Linked DNA regions of Microbulbifer sp. A4B17. The protein of the gene in region 1 binds, or shares a complex with, the protein of each later gene. Links are inferred from orthologs where the notes say so. Each region holds a gene or a part of one and is shown in the gene's direction. Other genes may lie near its edges.

What was found.
Region 2: the proteins of BTJ40_RS15485 (region 1) and BTJ40_RS17010 are in contact, whole or in part, in a crystal structure (PDB 1YFN), measured with the Escherichia coli proteins. The link is inferred for Microbulbifer sp. A4B17 from one-to-one orthologs.

What each region holds. Positions count from the first base shown.
Region 1 is NZ_CP029064.1:3,511,379-3,514,502, reverse strand. The notes cover bases 292-3,096. They hold BTJ40_RS15485 (sigma-E factor negative regulatory protein), read left to right. Parts: upstream 292-1,244; coding sequence 1,245-1,949; downstream 1,950-3,096. Other genes in these bases: BTJ40_RS15480 (MucB/RseB C-terminal domain-containing protein), read left to right, coding at 1,951-3,096; rpoE (RNA polymerase sigma factor RpoE), read left to right, coding at 512-1,126; nadB (L-aspartate oxidase), read right to left, coding at 292-333. Outside these bases: more of nadB, read right to left, coding at 1-291; more of BTJ40_RS15480, read left to right, coding at 3,097-3,124. UniProt on the Escherichia coli protein: An anti-sigma factor for extracytoplasmic function (ECF) sigma factor sigma-E (RpoE). ECF sigma factors are held in an inactive form by an anti-sigma factor until released by regulated intramembrane proteolysis (RIP).
Region 2 is NZ_CP029064.1:3,868,080-3,871,121, reverse strand. Bases 57-2,779 are described here. They hold BTJ40_RS17010 (ClpXP protease specificity-enhancing factor), read left to right. Parts: upstream 57-1,081; coding sequence 1,082-1,477; downstream 1,478-2,779. Other genes in these bases: BTJ40_RS17005 (diguanylate cyclase), read left to right, coding at 1,613-2,779; BTJ40_RS17015 (glutathione S-transferase N-terminal domain-containing protein), read left to right, coding at 430-1,056; BTJ40_RS17020 (ubiquinol-cytochrome c reductase), read left to right, coding at 57-322. Outside these bases: more of BTJ40_RS17020, read left to right, coding at 1-56; more of BTJ40_RS17005, read left to right, coding at 2,780-2,800; BTJ40_RS17000 (Yip1 family protein), read left to right, coding at 2,908-3,042. UniProt on the Escherichia coli protein: Enhances recognition of ssrA-tagged proteins by the ClpX-ClpP protease; the ssrA degradation tag (AANDENYALAA) is added trans-translationally to proteins that are stalled on the ribosome, freeing the ribosome and targeting stalled peptides for degradation.

The sequences.
Region 1 (3,124 bases):
GAGGTGGTAGCCCTTTTGTTCGCGGGTGAAGTCCACTCCCTGGTCGATCAACCAGCGGATCGCAGCAGTGCTCTCCTCTACGGTAAAGCGCACTGAAGCGGGGTGGCAGAGTCCTGCACCCGCGTCTAATGTGTCTGCAATATGCGACTCAACCGAATCCATCTCATCCAGCACTGCGGCGATGCCTCCCTGGGCGAACCAGGTGGAGCCATCCTGCAGTCTCTGTTTGGAGAGCAGGGCCACGCGATACTGGGAGGCGAGATGCAGGGCCAGTGTGAGGCCTGCCGCACCGCTTCCGATTACGAGAACGTCGTAGTTTGCCTGGGCATTCATAGATTTCAATTATGTTTAAGGGTCGCGTAGTATAGCGCCTCCTGATTATTCGTCGATTTGACGTGGAACTTATGTCCTATTGTCATTGTCATCAACACAGTAAAAGAAACGCCTGCGCCGGTGGCCCCGCAGTCAAATTTTGTGGCGCCCGCAGTGTGGCTGGATATGGGAGTTGGGGATGACAGCGCATCAGGCGTCAACGAGTGACCGTGAGTTGGTTGAGCGTGTACAAAAAGGAGACAAGCGCGCATTTGATCTCCTAGTGCTCAAGTACCAACACAAAATTGTTGCTGTAGTGAGTCGGTTCATTAAGGACCACAGTGAAGTACAGGATGTAACCCAAGAGGCTTTTATTAAGGCTTATCGTGCTCTGGCCAATTTTCGCGGCGAGAGTGCTTTTTACACATGGATGTATCGAATTGCGATCAATACCGCCAAGAACCACTTGGTTTCCCGCAGCCGTCGGCCGCCATCTTCTGATGTTGAACTGGAGGATGCCGAATTTTATTCGGGTGCTGACCTGCTGCGCGACAACGAGACGCCTGAGAGCCAGATGTTTCGCGATCAGCTGGAAGCGGCGGTGCATCGTGCTATTCGCGCACTGCCAGAGGATCTGCGCTCAGCGGTAACGCTGAGAGAGCTTGAGGGGCTGAGCTATGAGGAAATCGCCGAGGTTATGGGATGCCCGGTGGGAACTGTGCGCTCTAGAATATTTCGCGCACGGGAGGCGATAGACCGGACAGTCCAGGCCGTGATGGCCGGCGAGCCGGAAACACTGGGTGACAGGAGTTAAAATTGCGGAAAATTTTCCCAGTCGGGGAAACCAACCGCTCAGACTCCGGTCATAACATGTAACCAAATATGGTGCTTGTGGGCACCGAATAAATGATTGCACAAGAGGGTTAACCCCTATGTCCCACGGGAATCATCAGGAACGTCTTAACGAGTCGCTCTCGGCGCTCATGGATGGCGAAGTCAGCGAACTGGAGCTGCAACGGCTTCTGAAGGCCAGTGCGGCCTCTGAAGAGTTCGGTGAGCGCTGGTCGCGCTACCAACTCGCGGCGAGCGTTATGCGCCGCGAACAGGTCGCGCCGGTTGACTCCAGTCTTGCAGCGAGTATTTCTGCCGCCATCGACGAGGAAGAGCCTCTGTCCCAAAGCGGCAGTGGGGGATCTGTGGTTGCTGGCAGTTTGGTCAACAATCGCTGGTGGCGTCCGCTGTCCCGTGGTGCTGTTGCCGCAACGGTGGCCTTTGCTGCCATTTTGGGTGTGCAGCAAATGACAGACTCTCCGCAGAGCACCATTCAGGGGACAAGCCAGCCGGTAGCTTCGGTAGAGCGTGAAGCTCAGCCCGTTGTTCAGTCGGCACCGCAACCCTCCGGATTCTATGTGCCCGCTCCCTCGACGCGTTCTGTGAGCACAGCGGCTCCCCGCTTTGTGCCCGAGCAGCGCACCGGTGTAGTGGGGCAGGCCGTTATTCAGCAGGCGCCGACCCCCGAGTTGATGCGCCACCTGAATCGCGTAATGATTCAGCACTCAGAACAAGCCGCTCATGTGGGCAGTCAGGGCATGGTGCCCTTCGCTCGCGCCACTTACGGCGAACAGGTTGGAATGTAGTGTGACGAAAGTCGAACCCAGGGGGCTTCGAATCCTCGGCGGGATTCTCAAGGCCAACGGTTTACTGTTGGCCTCTTCGTTGTTGGCACCCGTGTCATTTGCCCAGGGTGGCATCGGGGTTGAACCCAGTGCTCCCACCGCTATCAATCTCGATATGGCCACTGCGCCCGCGACAGCTCCCGCAGTGGTGGAAGTGGCAATGTCAGACGAGGGTGCGGTTGAGCTGGAAAGCCCCGCTGTGGCACCAGCTGATTCTGCAACTTCTATCCCGGAAGGGGCCTCTGGCCCTGTAGCGACACAAGAGACGGCAACACCTGGTGTTGTCAATCTCAATCCCGCAGCACAGAGCGCCCTGGTAAGCCCGGGTGCCGTGGGCAGTAATGAGGTTGAGCATTGGCTGGCCAAATTGGCAAAGGCGGTGACCGAGCTTGAATACAGTGGTTTGGTGACCTTCGAACATGCAGGCCTGTTGGAGACGCTGCAAGTGGTCCACGCAGTTCGTGAAGGCGAGCAGATAGAACGCGTGCGCTATCTGAGCGGTGAGCCGAGAGAGCTGATCAGCCACGGTAGTGCAGGAAATTGTGACATCAATGCTTCGCCGAGAAATCGTGCCACAGCTTGGAGTTCGGCGGGCCAGCAGCAGGTGCAGCGGGCCTACCAATTTATTTTGCGGGGCGAAGAGCGCATCGCAGATCGCGATGCAGTTGTGATTGAGGCGCGACCGCGGGATCGCTATCGCCTGGGTTTGGTGGTGAGTCTCGATAGACAAACCGGATTGCCGTTGAAGACCATGTTGGTCAGCACACAGGGCCGAGTACTTGAGCGTTATCAGTTTGTGCAGCTGGACCTCTCCCCGGTAGAGGATGCTGCTTTACAGGCAGTCTCCAGCAATGCCCGGCGGATCGACAATCGAAATGAGTGTACTGCCTCGCAGAGTCGCTGGCAGGTCGGATGGCTTCCAGAAGGTTTCAGGGTGGTTTCCGTCAAACCGCTGTCTGATGGCGATATGATGGTGTTCAGCGATGGCCTGGGGGTGTTTTCCGTGTTTGTACAGCGCCTCGGTCCTGAACTTGAGGACTTCAAGGGGCGTGCAATTCGCGGAGCTACAACAGCTTATATGGATCGCCTGGAAATTGAAGGCGTTGCTTACACGGTAACGGTGGTTGGTGAAATCC
Region 2 (3,042 bases), 360 kb from region 1 along the record:
TGTCCTGATGGAACTGCAGGGTTTGCAGGAATGTGCCCCCGGACCCAAGCGTGATCACGGAAAAATTGTCCGGGATGAGCTGGGTAACCCGATTATGGATGCTGCTTGTGGTAGCCTGGAGGTAGGCAAGGTGAAAGGCTCTATGACTCCAGAAGAATTTGATGGGGCTATGTATGACCTCGTCAACTTTATGGAGTACATTGCTGAGCCGATGGCTGAGGATCGCAAACGTATTGGCTTCTATGTGCTGGCATTTATTTTTGTGTTCTTTATCTTCGCCTGGTTGCTGAACCGCGAATACTGGAAAGACGTGCACCACTAAGGCCGTCGATATTTTGTCTCTAATGGGTGGTGGGGTTACTCACTGCCCTTTTATATTTTGAATAAAAGGCCGGCTCCAGCCGGCTTAAAGTTTGAGGTAGTTTGAACATGGGTGTGCCTACCAACAAGCGCTCCTCGATGACCTTCTTCTCTGATGGTCGCAGCCACTATAGCCATCGAGTACGTATTGTACTTGCCGAGAAAGGGGTTTCCGTCGATATCACTGATGTGGACGCCGACGATAAACCAGCTGAACTCGCTGACCTCAACCCTTACAACTCCTTGCCAACCTTGGTAGATCGCGATCTGGTTCTGTTTGAGACCAAGGTGATGATGGAGTACTTGGACGAGCGTTTCCCGCATCCGCCGCTGCTGCCGGTTTATCCGGTTGCCCGGGCACAGAGCCGCCAGATTATGCATCGTATCGAGCGCGACTGGTGTCCCCTGGTCGACAAGATCCTTGCTGGCGGTAAGGACGCGGCCTCTGCTCGTAAAGAGTTACGCGATAACCTGGTTGGTATTGCACCGATGTTTACCGACCTGCCGTACTTCTTTAATGAAGAGTTTTCTCTGGTGGATTGCTGCATGGCTCCGCTGTTGTGGCGCCTTGAGCAGTTTGAGATCAGCCTTCCGAAAACCAAGCAGGTTAAACCATTGCTGGATTATATGGACCGCTTGTTTGCCCGTGAGGCGTTCCAGCAGAGTCTGACCGAATACGAACGGGAAATGCGTTGAGGGAATACTGGTGAGCAAGCCGGCCATGACATCCAATCGTCCCTACATTCTGCGGGCGTTTTACGAGTGGATAACCGATAACCGGTGCACTCCATATATTCTGGTTGATACACACCTCCCTGGTGTTCTGGTACCGCAGCAGCATGTAAACGATGATGGTCAGATAGTTCTGAATATCTCGGAGTCAGCGGTTGCCAGCCTGACCATGGATAACTACGCCATCAGGTTTAATGCTCGTTTTGGCGGTGTGCCGACGGATATTCAGGTTCCAGTGGGGTCTGTGGTCGGCATCTATGCGCGGGAAAATGGACAGGGAATGGTATTTGAGGCCGAGGAAACTCCAGAGCCGCCAGAGCCTACACCGCCTACCAGTTTGGGTAAAAAGTCGGTTAAAAAGCCGGCATTACGTGTCGTCAAATAACGTTCCCTTTCTCTGGCAGGGCGAAACCCTGTAGCCCTGCCAGCCCCCTTTCCTTTTTTTCTGTGATCCAGTTCCGGGTATGCTCTTGCTCTAAGTCTGTATAATGGCGCGTTATATTTTATTGCCGCAAATCTCATGCCGCCGTATCTTCAATGGCTGCGCTTTATCTGGCTGCCAGGGATGCTTCTGGTGCTTCTCGTTGCGCAGTATCTTCCCTGGATCGATCTGACCCCCTTATACAGCCCACAATTTCCAATTTTACTGCTGGGGATGGCGGCGTTGCTCGGTTTTGGTTTTCGCTCGAGCCGGGTGGTGCTTGCAGCGCTGCTTATTATGGCTCTTTACATGGCGGCCAGTTCTCAGCTTCTACCCGGCTCACCCAGGGAGCTTCCGCTTTTTCTCTCATTGGTCGCGGTTAATTTGGTACTATTTACCTGTAGCCGAGACCGCAGTGTATTCAGTATTTTTGGGGTGCTATGGACTCTGCTCTTACTGGCTGAAGGTGTGGGTTTTGTCCTGCTCTACGATTGTTGCTCTCCCCTGAGACTGGCTTTCCCTATCGAAAATTTACCTGGCTGGTTGTCCAGATTTGCCCCCGAGTCATTTTCGCTGCCGCAACTCGTTGGCAGTGTGTCTGCAGTTGGTGCCTTCGCCTTACTTTTCCTCTATCCCGGTCCCACTGCAATGGGTCTTTTTAGTTGCACACTTTTGCTGCTGTTTAGTGTTTGGATAGAGCTTCCCCTCGAATTTACCGGGTCTGTAGCGGGAATATTATTGGTTGCATCGCTACTTGGAGCCAGTTATGAGTTGGCGTTTCGCGATGAATTGACAGGGCTTCATTCCAGGCGGGCTTTTCGCTATCAGATGCTGACACCTGCATGGAATTACAGTATCGCCATGGTGGATATAGATTATTTTAAGAAATTGAATGATCGCTATGGCCATCAAGTGGGGGATCAGGCTTTGCAAATGGTTGCTGTCCAGCTCGTCCGTCATGCTAATGGTACTGTGTTTCGCTATGGAGGAGAGGAATTTGTTATTTATCTTCCGGGGCGAAATCGCAAGGCGAAAGAGGCCCAGCTGGAAGCGTTGCGAGAAAAAATTGCATGCTATCCGTTGCGTCTGAGATCGTCGGGGCGTATCTCAACAGGGGTGTCACAGAGAGGTAAGGGTGGGGGAAAACCTCTAAAAATTACCGTGAGTATTGGTGTTGCCCACCGCAGTAAAAAGCTTAGGAAACCTGAGGGTATCCTCAAAGCGGCTGACCAGGCGCTGTATAAAGCAAAGAGAAATGGGCGAAACTGTCTGTCTGTTCACAGCTGATATAAATCAAGTAAATTTGAAACTGACGCTTAATTCCCTTTTGGCATTGGTCAATCTGTTGCGCGCCACCGATACTGCAAAACAGGGTATTAAAAGGGAGATTTGGCGTGCGGTTACTCAGTCATACAATAGGTATTCTTACCAACCCCGAAAAAGAGTGGGAGGCGATACGCGCTGATCGACACTCATTTTTTGAAGTGTTCGTAACCCATGTGCCGCTTTTAGCGTTGATTCCTACTGTT